Regions from separate parts of the Paenibacillus sp. G34 genome, predicted to be linked through region 2. Evidence: riboswitches for the same ligand, from Rfam matches in the RefSeq annotation. Region 2 holds a riboswitch; the other holds the start of a gene.
What was found. Region 2 has a riboswitch for cobalamin ahead of cobJ (precorrin-3B C(17)-methyltransferase). Riboswitches for the same ligand answer to the same signal wherever they lie in the genome.

Region 1 (5,099 bases), 2.2 Mb from region 2:
TCGTCGTCATATGCCTGAGCTGTTGCGACATACCAAGCTTCTGAGGAACGCTGCATGCAGAGACGCTCGGCAAATGAACTTTTACCACTACGTGCCCCGCCAGTAACCAATACACTCATCGGGAGCCATCCCCTTGCACAGGCGACGACGCCGAAATAGCAGTACTCGGATCGGCATCCAAAATCTGATTCGTTCCATCAGAGACACCCGCACTTGCAAAAGTAGCCATCTCATTTAAAATCAGACACGCCGCATCAATCAGATGCAGACTGAGCACTCCGCCTGTTCCCTCACCCAGACGCATGTCCAGATCCAGCATTGGTTTCAAATCAAGCTCACGCAGCAGAGATGCATGTCCATTTTCATGTGAAGTATGGGAAGCAATCATATAAGCTACGGTCAAGGGAGCCAATTTTCTCGCGATCAGCGCTGCGGCTGTAGAGATGAAACCATCGACAACAACCGGACAGCGATGGGCCGCAGCAGCAATAATAACGCCGGTGAGTCCGGCGATCTCAAGTCCGCCCACCTTGCATAGCACATCCAGCGCATCTTCGGGGTCAGGTTTGTTAACGCTCAAAGCCTGACTGATAACAGCAGCCTTGCGAAGCACACCTGCATCATCCAAACCTGTTCCTCGCCCTACAGCAGCCGCGGGCGCAACACCGGTGAGCGCACTCATCACTGCAGCACTTGCCGTGGTATTCCCGATTCCCATCTCTCCGGTGACAAACAGCCGTGTTCCTTTTGCCACTTCTGATGTAACCACGTCCACGCCTACTAAAATAGCCTGAATGGCCTCATCCCGAGTCATCGCTGCGCCTTGGGCCATGTTGGCAGTACCTTTACGAATGTTGCGAGAGAGCAAGCCTGCATGTTCAAGGTCAGCATTCACACCGATATCAACACAAATCACTTCTGCTCTGGCATGACGAGCGAGGACATTGACTGCAGCACCTCCAGCCAGAAAATTCATGACCATCTGTGGCGTAACTTCGGCTGGAAATGCACTTATGCCTTCTGCCACTACGCCGTGATCCGCAGCCATTACGATCACAGCCCTGCGATCAAAACGCGGACGTGCCTGCCCTGTCATCCCTGCCAATCGAATCACAAGGTCTTCCAATTTGCCGAGACTACCCGGTGGCTTTGTGAGTATATCCACATGAGCAGACGTTTCCGCAGCAATGGTTGGGTCAGGAGCAACAATCTTATTTAATACTTGCTCCAACTTCTGTTCTTCTGTCTTCATTCAACCAGCACTTCCTTCATCAAAATAGAGGCTCTCTTCCTCTCGTTTAATCCATGTCCCGCCGCAGCAACAGTTGAGGAACAGCATGATCCGGATGGGATACCATCGCAGGTTTAACGCGAAAGATCTCTTGAATCTGCTCTCCCGTCATCAAGCTGTGAGGTGTCCCTTCTCCGACTACCTTACCTTCCCGTAAAGCCATAATACGATTACAGAACAATGCAGCCAAATTAAGATCATGTAGCACTGCTACAATCGTAATGTTGCTCTTCTTTTGCCATGCAGCTAATAATTCCATAAATTGCAACTGATATTTAATATCGAGAAACGTTGTTGGTTCATCCAGTAGAAGCAGACGCGGTTCCTGTGCCATCACCTTGGCCAGGGCTACTCGTTGCCGTTGTCCACCGCTTAGGGAATCCAGCGGTCGGTCTGCAAGTTCCGTGAGTCCCAATTCTTCAAGCACCCTGTCCACCACATGGGCTCCCTCTCCCGATTCACGACCTAGCCAGTTTTGGTAAGGGTAACGTCCCATCTCGACGACATCCCGAACAGGATAGGAGATCGCGGGCAAGCCATCCTGCTGCAAAACCGCGATCATCCGAGACAGATCCTTACGGCTGTAAGATCCGATATCACGACCAGCAATGCGGATCTGGCCTTCACTTAACGATTCCGTTCCTGCTATAAGCTGGAGTAGTGTGGACTTGCCGCTTCCATTGGGGCCAACGACACCCCACCAATCTCCTTCTGTGATCTGCCAATCTGTAGGATGAAGGGCATGATGATCACCGTATGTTTTGCCCGCCTGGACAACAGATACTAGAGCAGCGGCGGCATAATCTTTCTCGGCACTCACGGCATCATCCCTTTCCTCAGCTTTTTATTCCGATGCAACAGGTAAGCGAAGAACGGCGCACCGACAAAAGCAGTCACGACACCTAGCGGTATCTCAGTCGGTGCCAGCAAGGAGCGAGCTATGGTGTCTGCCCATACCATAAAAATCGCACCACCAATCGCAGACAAAGGTATCAGCAAGCGATAATCCGGCCCCACCAGCAAGCGTAAAATATGCGGAATAACCAAACCAACAAATCCGATGACTCCCGAAACCGAAACAGCTCCTGCCGTTAGCAATGTGCCTACAGCCAGCACAGATAACTTGAGCCTGTCCACACCAACACCGATATGGGCTGCCTGACGTTCACCCAGTGCCAAGACATTCAGCGAACGCGCCCGGCTCCATAGAAAAATTAGTCCAAGCAGAAAATACGGGAAAAGGATGGTCGTATACGACCACCCGCGTAGTGCCAGACTTCCCATCGTCCAGTATATAATTTCATTGATTGTCTGCTTCGACATGGTCGATAGGAAGGAAACGACCGCCCCCAAGAAACTTTGCATGACCACACCTGCCAGAATGAGGCTGTGTGTTGGTATTTTCCGCCCTTCACGAGCCAGAGACAGCACAAACCATAACGTGACTACACCAGTCAAAAAAGCAACCAGCGGCAGTGTCCAAATACCAATTATAGCGTACTGCAAACCAAAGAATATCAGGAATGCCGCCCCCACCGAAGCACCAGAGGAAACCCCCAGTGTGAATGGATCAGCCAGAGGATTGCGTAGCACACCTTGAAAGCCCGCCCCTGCAATTGCTAGTGAAGCACCTACGAGCATCGCAAGTAAGACACGCGGGAAGCGCACTTTCCAGATAATCTGTTCGGCAGCCTTGCTCCAATCAGGTGTAATCCAGTCGCCCACCCATGGCATTTTGTGAAGGAGAATACCAACGATGTCCCGGATGGGCAATGCCACTGAACCGATGCCCGTGCAGATGAGCACGGTAAGCACCAGCAGCGCCATGCCCATCGTTCCGAACAGGATCAGCTTTCTGCTCATTTGAACAGGTCAGGATAGATCGCTTTGGCAACATCTTTCAACCCTTGAGTTATACGTGGGCCCGGACGGCTGAGCAAGTTGGCATCCAGTCCAATCACAGCATTGTTTTTCATCGCCGTAATTTGATCCCAGCCGCTACGTGCTTTGATAATCTGATCCAGCGTTTTGGAATTTTCGTCGACAACATCATTTGTATACAGAATGACATCCGGGTTGGAGGCAATAACATTTTCTTCGTTAATCTGATACCAGCCCTCTTTGTCGGCAGCAACATTAATGCCCCCGGCTACGTTGATCAGTTCGTTCATGAACTCACCTTTACCTACCGTCCAGCCTGGGGAGAACTCGATGTATACTTTTTTCTTATCTTCCGGTTTTACGGCTTTTACCGCTTCGGTTACATCTGTTACATCCTGCTTCATCTGTGTAATCAGCTTCTGTGCCTGCTCTTGATGATCGGTAATTTTACCGAAGGTTTCGATATTGTTCATCACATCGTCGATGGATTTAGGATCCGTTTTGAAAATGGTAATACCCAGATCACGCAGCTTTTTCACTGCATCCTCGCTCAATGAAATCCCTCCGAATACGATATCCGCATCTGCTGCAATAACGGATTCTTCATTCGGCTTGTTAATACCGCCCATTTTTGCTTTTGTTGTTGCCGCTTCCGGGTAATCGTCATAATCGGATACGCCAATAATCTCATTATCCAGTCCGAGGGCAAACAGCGACTCCGTTTCAGCTGGAGATACCGAGACGATTTTGGTTGGTGCTTTTTCAAAAGTGAAAGACTCACCCGTTGCATCTGTAACGGTCAGTGGGTATTGAGTTTTCAGATCCGCTTGCGTTTGTTCCTGAGATTGCTCCTGTGCAGGTTGCTGTGAATTACCCGCTCCTTCTTTTGTTGCGGCATTACCGCATCCAGCCAGCGCCAGTGCCAGCATTGCTGCGCTCAACAGTGATGTGAGTGCTTTCCAGTTCTTAATCATTGATTTAAACTCCCCTTCTCTATCTGTACTATTGTTGTTGCTTTTGTTGTATACACGTGGCCACTCCGATTGCAGTACCATTTTCCGATCGCTGTTACCCCCAGATTTTTTTGATTCCCTTATTTAAAGGAAAATCCGGTGATAAGCATATGCTTTCGATGTAGCTTTCTTTCAGAAAGCTTTCAGGCGAGCACTTCGTTTCTCCAAATTGGTTCTGCACTCTCCGTCATACGTGTATAAAATGACTCCACTACATCGTGTGCAATAAGAAAAATCCCTTATCCTTAAACAAGGAATAGGGATCACGTCTCGCATACGGCTATCTGTACATGTGCAGCAAGGTAGCTGTTCATGCGCACAGAAATAGCCCGAAACGTTGTCCTTTCCTCGAAGGAACATCGGCTTGTACGTCCAGGGCTGGTAATCTGACTTACAGGATGACTCCTGTTTCACAGTGGCGGGACCGTGCCGGATTTGCACCAGCTTCCCCATTTTACCCTTGTGCGTATCATGGCTTGTCCTTGTTCATCATGAACATTGGCTTAGCACGCGGGACCCTTGGTCGTTAAAGATGATTAATTCAGATCAAACATAGTCGCAGTGCTCTTCGCACGAATCACGTCAGTTCAGGCCTCTCAGCCTATCACACCAAATATGTCCGTCCGAGTCACACTTCTGTTGTGATTATAGGGTATATTGCACCACCTTACAACCCGAAGAACGGAAAATCCACTTGTCTGCCACGCCAGTTTTCTCCCTGTTTTTCCATATGAACCTGAATGGCTTGTCCGGGGATTACATGTGTATCCCAGAACCCTAAACCAGGGATGAGCCTGGATAACATATAACGGATGACTCCGCCATGGGTCACAATAAGTGTCCTGTGTGAATTATTGTATGACATTGTATCTGAAGTCTCCCGGGAAGTTTTTTCTGATGCTTCAGGAGTAGAC
Region 2 (5,099 bases):
CCGTTTGAAAAACTTGTGGAAACGTTCGTTCGGATGGCCTTTTTCCTTGTACTCCGCTACAATGCGTTCTACGATACCGCCAATCTGATCTCCTGGAATGCCCTCCGCCACAGGCTGAGCCGGATGTGCATTGCGGCCAAACTTTTTGCCACCCAGGAACAGATCGTAACCGCCTTTGCGATAAACGATACCGATATCCTCCAGCACCGCCCCGTAACAAGCCATACCGCAGCCGTTTAATGCTACGCTCGTCTCCTTCGGAGCGGATAATCCACCGATGACGTCCTGCAAATGGTTAGCCATCGGCACCGCATCGTCTTTCTCCAGGTTACAGAAGTCACAGGCTTTGACCTTGATGACATCCCCAATTGGCACCACGATAAAGTTCGCTGCACGTAACTCGTCCACCAGCGCATCCGGCTCAAACGTCGGCACTCTCAGAATGATCTGGTGCTCTGGCGTATACTCAAGTTCGCCATCCTCGCTTGCGCACTGCGCCAGCAGGGCCATCTGAGCGGCGGTGAACTTTTTGTTGCCCACGCCGGGCGATACGCCGATCTCAAAGAGCGGCGCCTTGCGCCCCGGCACGGGCACAGCAGCGGTGCCAAGCGCCGTAGCGCTGCTCGCGCCCTGCGCGCCTGCGGCTGCCGGGCCTGACGCCGCAGCGTCCAGCCAGCGGCTTGCCGCTTCGCCGGCGAGCGCACCGCCTGCCGCGAGCCGCGTCAACGCCTCGGCTGCGAGCTCGGCTGCGCCAGCGCGTGGCGCCACAGCGGCAGCGCGCGGTGCGGCATCCGCCGCCGCGGACGCGGGCCGCTCTGCGGCAAGCACGGCGGTGCCAGCACCGCGCGCCGGGCTTGCCGCAGGCGGGGTCGCCGCCCATGCGCTTGCGGGCGGCTGCCCTTGCGGAGCCGTGCCCGCTCCGGCGCTGGCGCCGCGCAGGGCTGGCTCCGCCGTTGGCGCGGCCTGCGCATCGCGGGCCGCGCTATCGCCCGCTGCCTCGCCGGAGGCGGCAGCGCGGGCTTCTTGTGCGCCGAGCGACCATGGCTCGGCTTCGGTGCGCAGCCGCTCATGGGGTCTGAGCGGCTGTTCCGCGGAGTTCAGCGTATATTTCCGCTGATATCCGCGCGGGGTGACCATGAGTCCTTCGTACATCATGGTCGAGGAATTGCCGATGATCACGGTAGTTAACATGCCGATATCGTGATTCAGCATATCTTCCAGCGTTGTCATGACCACGTCCTGGCGCTCCCGATATGCACTTTTGACCAAGCCAACCGGTGTCTTCGGATCACGGTAACGAAGCAACATCTCTTGCGTTTCTACAATCTGGCGTGTCCGTCGTCCACTGCGGGGATTATACAGAGCAATCACAAAATCGGCCGAAGCCGCTGCCTCAACACGCCGAATAATCGTTTCCCATGGTGTCAGATGATCGCTAAGGCTAATCGTACACGCATCGTGCATGACAGGCGCACCAAGCAAGGACGCACACGATTGAATAGCCGACACACCAGGAATAACCTCGACAGCTACGCCAGTATCCGGCTTCCAGCCTTGCTCAATGAGCACTTCGTACACAAGCCCTGCCATGCCATACACCCCGGCATCCCCACTGGAGATTACGGCAACGATGTGGCCCGCTTCCGCTTGTCTAACCGCTTCCTGTGCCCGGCTGACTTCCTCCGTCATGCCTGTACGCACAATGGCTTGTCCATTCAACAAAGGCCGGATCAGATCCACATAGGTGTTATATCCAATGATGACCTCGCTTTCCTGCAATGCATCCAGTGCCCGTTTCGTTATGTGCTCCATCGCACCTGGACCGAAACCGATGATCAGCAACTTGCCTTGCTTTTGCATCCCTTTTCCCCCTCACTCCACTTGTAACACGATTAATGCCCCAACCTTGTTTATCTAAAAGGTCCACTTCAAGAAAGTTTCTTCTTAACGACGATCCAAAGTTTTTGCAATACAGTATGCCTCTTTCACCTTATTGCCCTGTAACACATCATTTCTTCTACTTAACTCGCAACTTCGTTCCTGTCCGAAAAAACAAAAAAATCCCATCCTAATCACGGATGAGATGCGCATGTACTTACACTCAGGAAACCAGGCCTGCAACTCCCCAAAATAAGGAAATACACGCAGCCATAACAGCCCATATAGAGCCTCACGGAACAAACCACGGTTTGTCCCTCTCCCGAACTTATCGTACACCACTCCTTTCCGCGAAGGGTTTGGTGACACACGCAAGGTAGGTCTCCTGGCTCTGGATCATTAGCGTTCTTTCCTGTCTTCCCCGGTATACCGAGTGACTTACATGGAAAACGCTTCACCATTACAGTGGCGGGACCGCTCGGGACTTGCACCCGATTCCCTGTTACCTCTTGCTTTATGCAAGAGCACCTTGCTGCTTTCATATTGTCTTCATCATACCATCGGTCAGGAAATAATGTCCACGCTTCTCCAGATTGTCCTAAACATTAATTTTGGATAAAAATGAAAAAAGGCTCCGATCCGCAAACGGATCAGAACCTTTATATATCCATCCATATAACTGATGTAATTTCTTCTAAACTTAATACTCCCCTGTATACGAATTGCGTCTGCGATTCTTCATACCGCTATCTCGCGATCTTTCAATATTCATACTGAGGCCTTACTCCGAACATCTAATTATCTCTTGCCCTGTGCATGCTCTCTTTATTAATCTTCCCGGACACCCACCGGATTCGCGGCAAAATAACGTCCCAGTTCAACGATGAGCGCTCCCATCTTCTCCTCTTCCGGCACAACCAGCGCTTCGATACCTTCCTCACGCATGGCATTCGCCGTAACTTTACCAACCGAGGCTGGGACTACACCTTCTTTGAAAGCCGTCAGCATCTGCTGCAGCTTGCCTTGGGAAGTTGCATATTCCGTCAAAAACCTAACCTGCGGCCCGCTTGTAAAAGCCACAGCCTCCAGCTTATGTTGAATGATTTCATTTAGCAGTTGCTCCAGTTCTGCCTCTTCCGGCGGCACGTGACGATACGGCAATACCTGCCGCACAACAGCTCCTTGTTCTTCGAACCAGCGAACCAGTTTGGGAGCCGTTTCCCCATGCAACTGTAACATCACTTTTTTGCCTGCCAGATCATGCGAGCCAAATTCCCGAATCAAACCGTCCGTACTACCATCATCATCTCGTACCAATGGAGTCAGCTTCAGTTTCTTGAGTGCATTCACCGTTTTGTATCCTCGGGCTGCAATACACGATTCAGCCAATACATTCCGAAGTTGTCCGGCTACATCCATGTCCTCAGCCATGTCGAACAAAGCATCCAGTCCCATACCCGTCGTAAACACTGCCCAATCCGGCGGATCGGAAATCCAGGAGACCAGTCCATCTCGAATGTTACGGTCATCCAAAAATACCGTGCCTTGTGCAGGACGCACAAGCGGGATTCCTCCCATTTTCTCTACCAAAAGAGACATCTCTTTGGACTTTCTCGGTCCGGTTAATGCCACACGTACCCCTGCCAAATGTTGAGCCATCCATGTTCCCCCCGTTTAAGAAGCCGAAAGTTCATCAATCTGACTACAGTATACAGGGTACTTCTGCGGAGGGAAACCATGTCTGCTTGCTTTCCGGCCTCTTTAGCTATAACGATTTTTTATGGTTTGCATCAGGAAGGCTGTAGATTACCGCCGCCATGTGATGGTTTACCTTTTTTCTCCATAGACTTTTCCGCTGACTTATCACCAGACTTCTCTTCAGACTTGCCTTCTGATTTCCCTTCTGATTTCCCTTCAGATTGATCTGATTCACCAGATGCCTGCTCCTGCTTCTGTTCCCCTTCCTGCTGTTTGCCTCTGGATGCCCGTTCTCCCGATTCCGAGTTCGGGGCATGCCCAGCCTCCTTTTTGCGCGGACGAACAAATAGAAAGAATACGATTGGAAACAGCACCTCAAATACAATCGCAACCCATGTCCATTCCCGTGTAAATCGATTCAGCTGAATTGCATTGCGGAAAAACCAGAACGCACATACAAAACCCAGCAACGCAATGGGTCCGGTCAGTACTTTACCAGACACTCTGGGAATCATGCGTTTCAACCCCCAGCACACAAAATACAGGTCAAATGCAATCTTGGTTATGATACACGGCAAGGTTGCCGCGGCAAGCGCCAGATCGAATCGATCCAGAAAGTCACTAATCTGCAACTGTCTTGCCAGCTCATACGATGGATATACAAGTCTTGAAGCAATGGGTACACCGATGGAGGTGATCGTTTCTATTACAATAACCATCATAAGCAGTCCCGTGACGATGTTGCCTGTAACGATGGACTTTACTCGAAAGTCACTCCCCCTTACGATAAAGGGCAGAGCAATCATCTCCCCGTAAAACGAAAAGAGATACCAGCTTCCCCTGCCCACACCCGCCAGGTCAACATCGAAATAGGGTTTCAGGTTATCCAGATTGACTTGCTGGATCAGCATAAACGGCACAATGATGGAGTTTAACAAAAAAAGGGCTACATATAACTCCACCATGCCAATCAGGGAGCCTAGTCCTCCCCGCACGATAAATATAGCCATGACAAGCAGAGAGAGCACGATAATCGAGATTGGAGTTGTTTCGAGCAATGTGATACTCACATAATCCCCCGTTAGCCGAATATCCCTCGCAAATACAAAGAAGAAAAACGCGATGTACATCAATCCGGCCAATCTTCCCAGAAAGGGAAATCGTGTCACTAACGATTCAAACAGATCCTTGTCCGGAAAACGACGCTGGACACGGCTGAGCATCCACATCGATGTAAACATAATCAGAACAACCGGTATGTAACAAAGATAGGCATGCTGTTCTGCATAATAAATGGCTTGTGCATGAGGTTGTAGCAGTGTCCCCGTAATACTAAGCAGCATGAGCATCAAGACCATTTGCCTGTGCGTTACCTTCTGAATCATCCTGCCCCTCCTTCCGTACCTGTTTCTTGCATATCCAGATTACATATGCCACATCCTCAAGGCATTGGCAGCAAACGTTGAATAACATGACCCATCCATACCGAAAGGAATACGGTTTTGTTCAGCGCCGTAACGTAA

Region 1: another riboswitch for cobalamin. It lies ahead of AC1VYS_RS07280 (ABC transporter substrate-binding protein); the one in region 2 lies ahead of cobJ (precorrin-3B C(17)-methyltransferase).

Annotation. Positions count from the first base shown of each region.
Region 1 is NZ_CM166469.1:1,650,257-1,655,355, reverse strand. Features, by position in the region: gene cobU (bifunctional adenosylcobinamide kinase/adenosylcobinamide-phosphate guanylyltransferase) at 1-119, opposite strand, end outside; gene cobT (nicotinate-nucleotide--dimethylbenzimidazole phosphoribosyltransferase) at 116-1,252, opposite strand; gene AC1VYS_RS07290 (ABC transporter ATP-binding protein) at 1,299-2,111, opposite strand; gene AC1VYS_RS07285 (FecCD family ABC transporter permease) at 2,108-3,154, opposite strand; gene AC1VYS_RS07280 (ABC transporter substrate-binding protein) at 3,151-4,146, opposite strand; adenosylcobalamin (AdoCbl) riboswitch at 4,518-4,666, opposite strand; gene AC1VYS_RS07275 (histidine phosphatase family protein) at 4,853-5,099, opposite strand, start outside.
Region 2 is NZ_CM166469.1:5,879,346-5,884,444, forward strand. Features, by position in the region: gene cobJ (precorrin-3B C(17)-methyltransferase) at 1-1,860, opposite strand, end outside; cobalamin riboswitch at 2,237-2,425, opposite strand; gene AC1VYS_RS26575 (uroporphyrinogen-III synthase) at 2,707-3,537, opposite strand; gene AC1VYS_RS26580 (GerAB/ArcD/ProY family transporter) at 3,669-4,961, opposite strand; gene AC1VYS_RS26585 (hypothetical protein) at 5,018-5,099, opposite strand, start outside.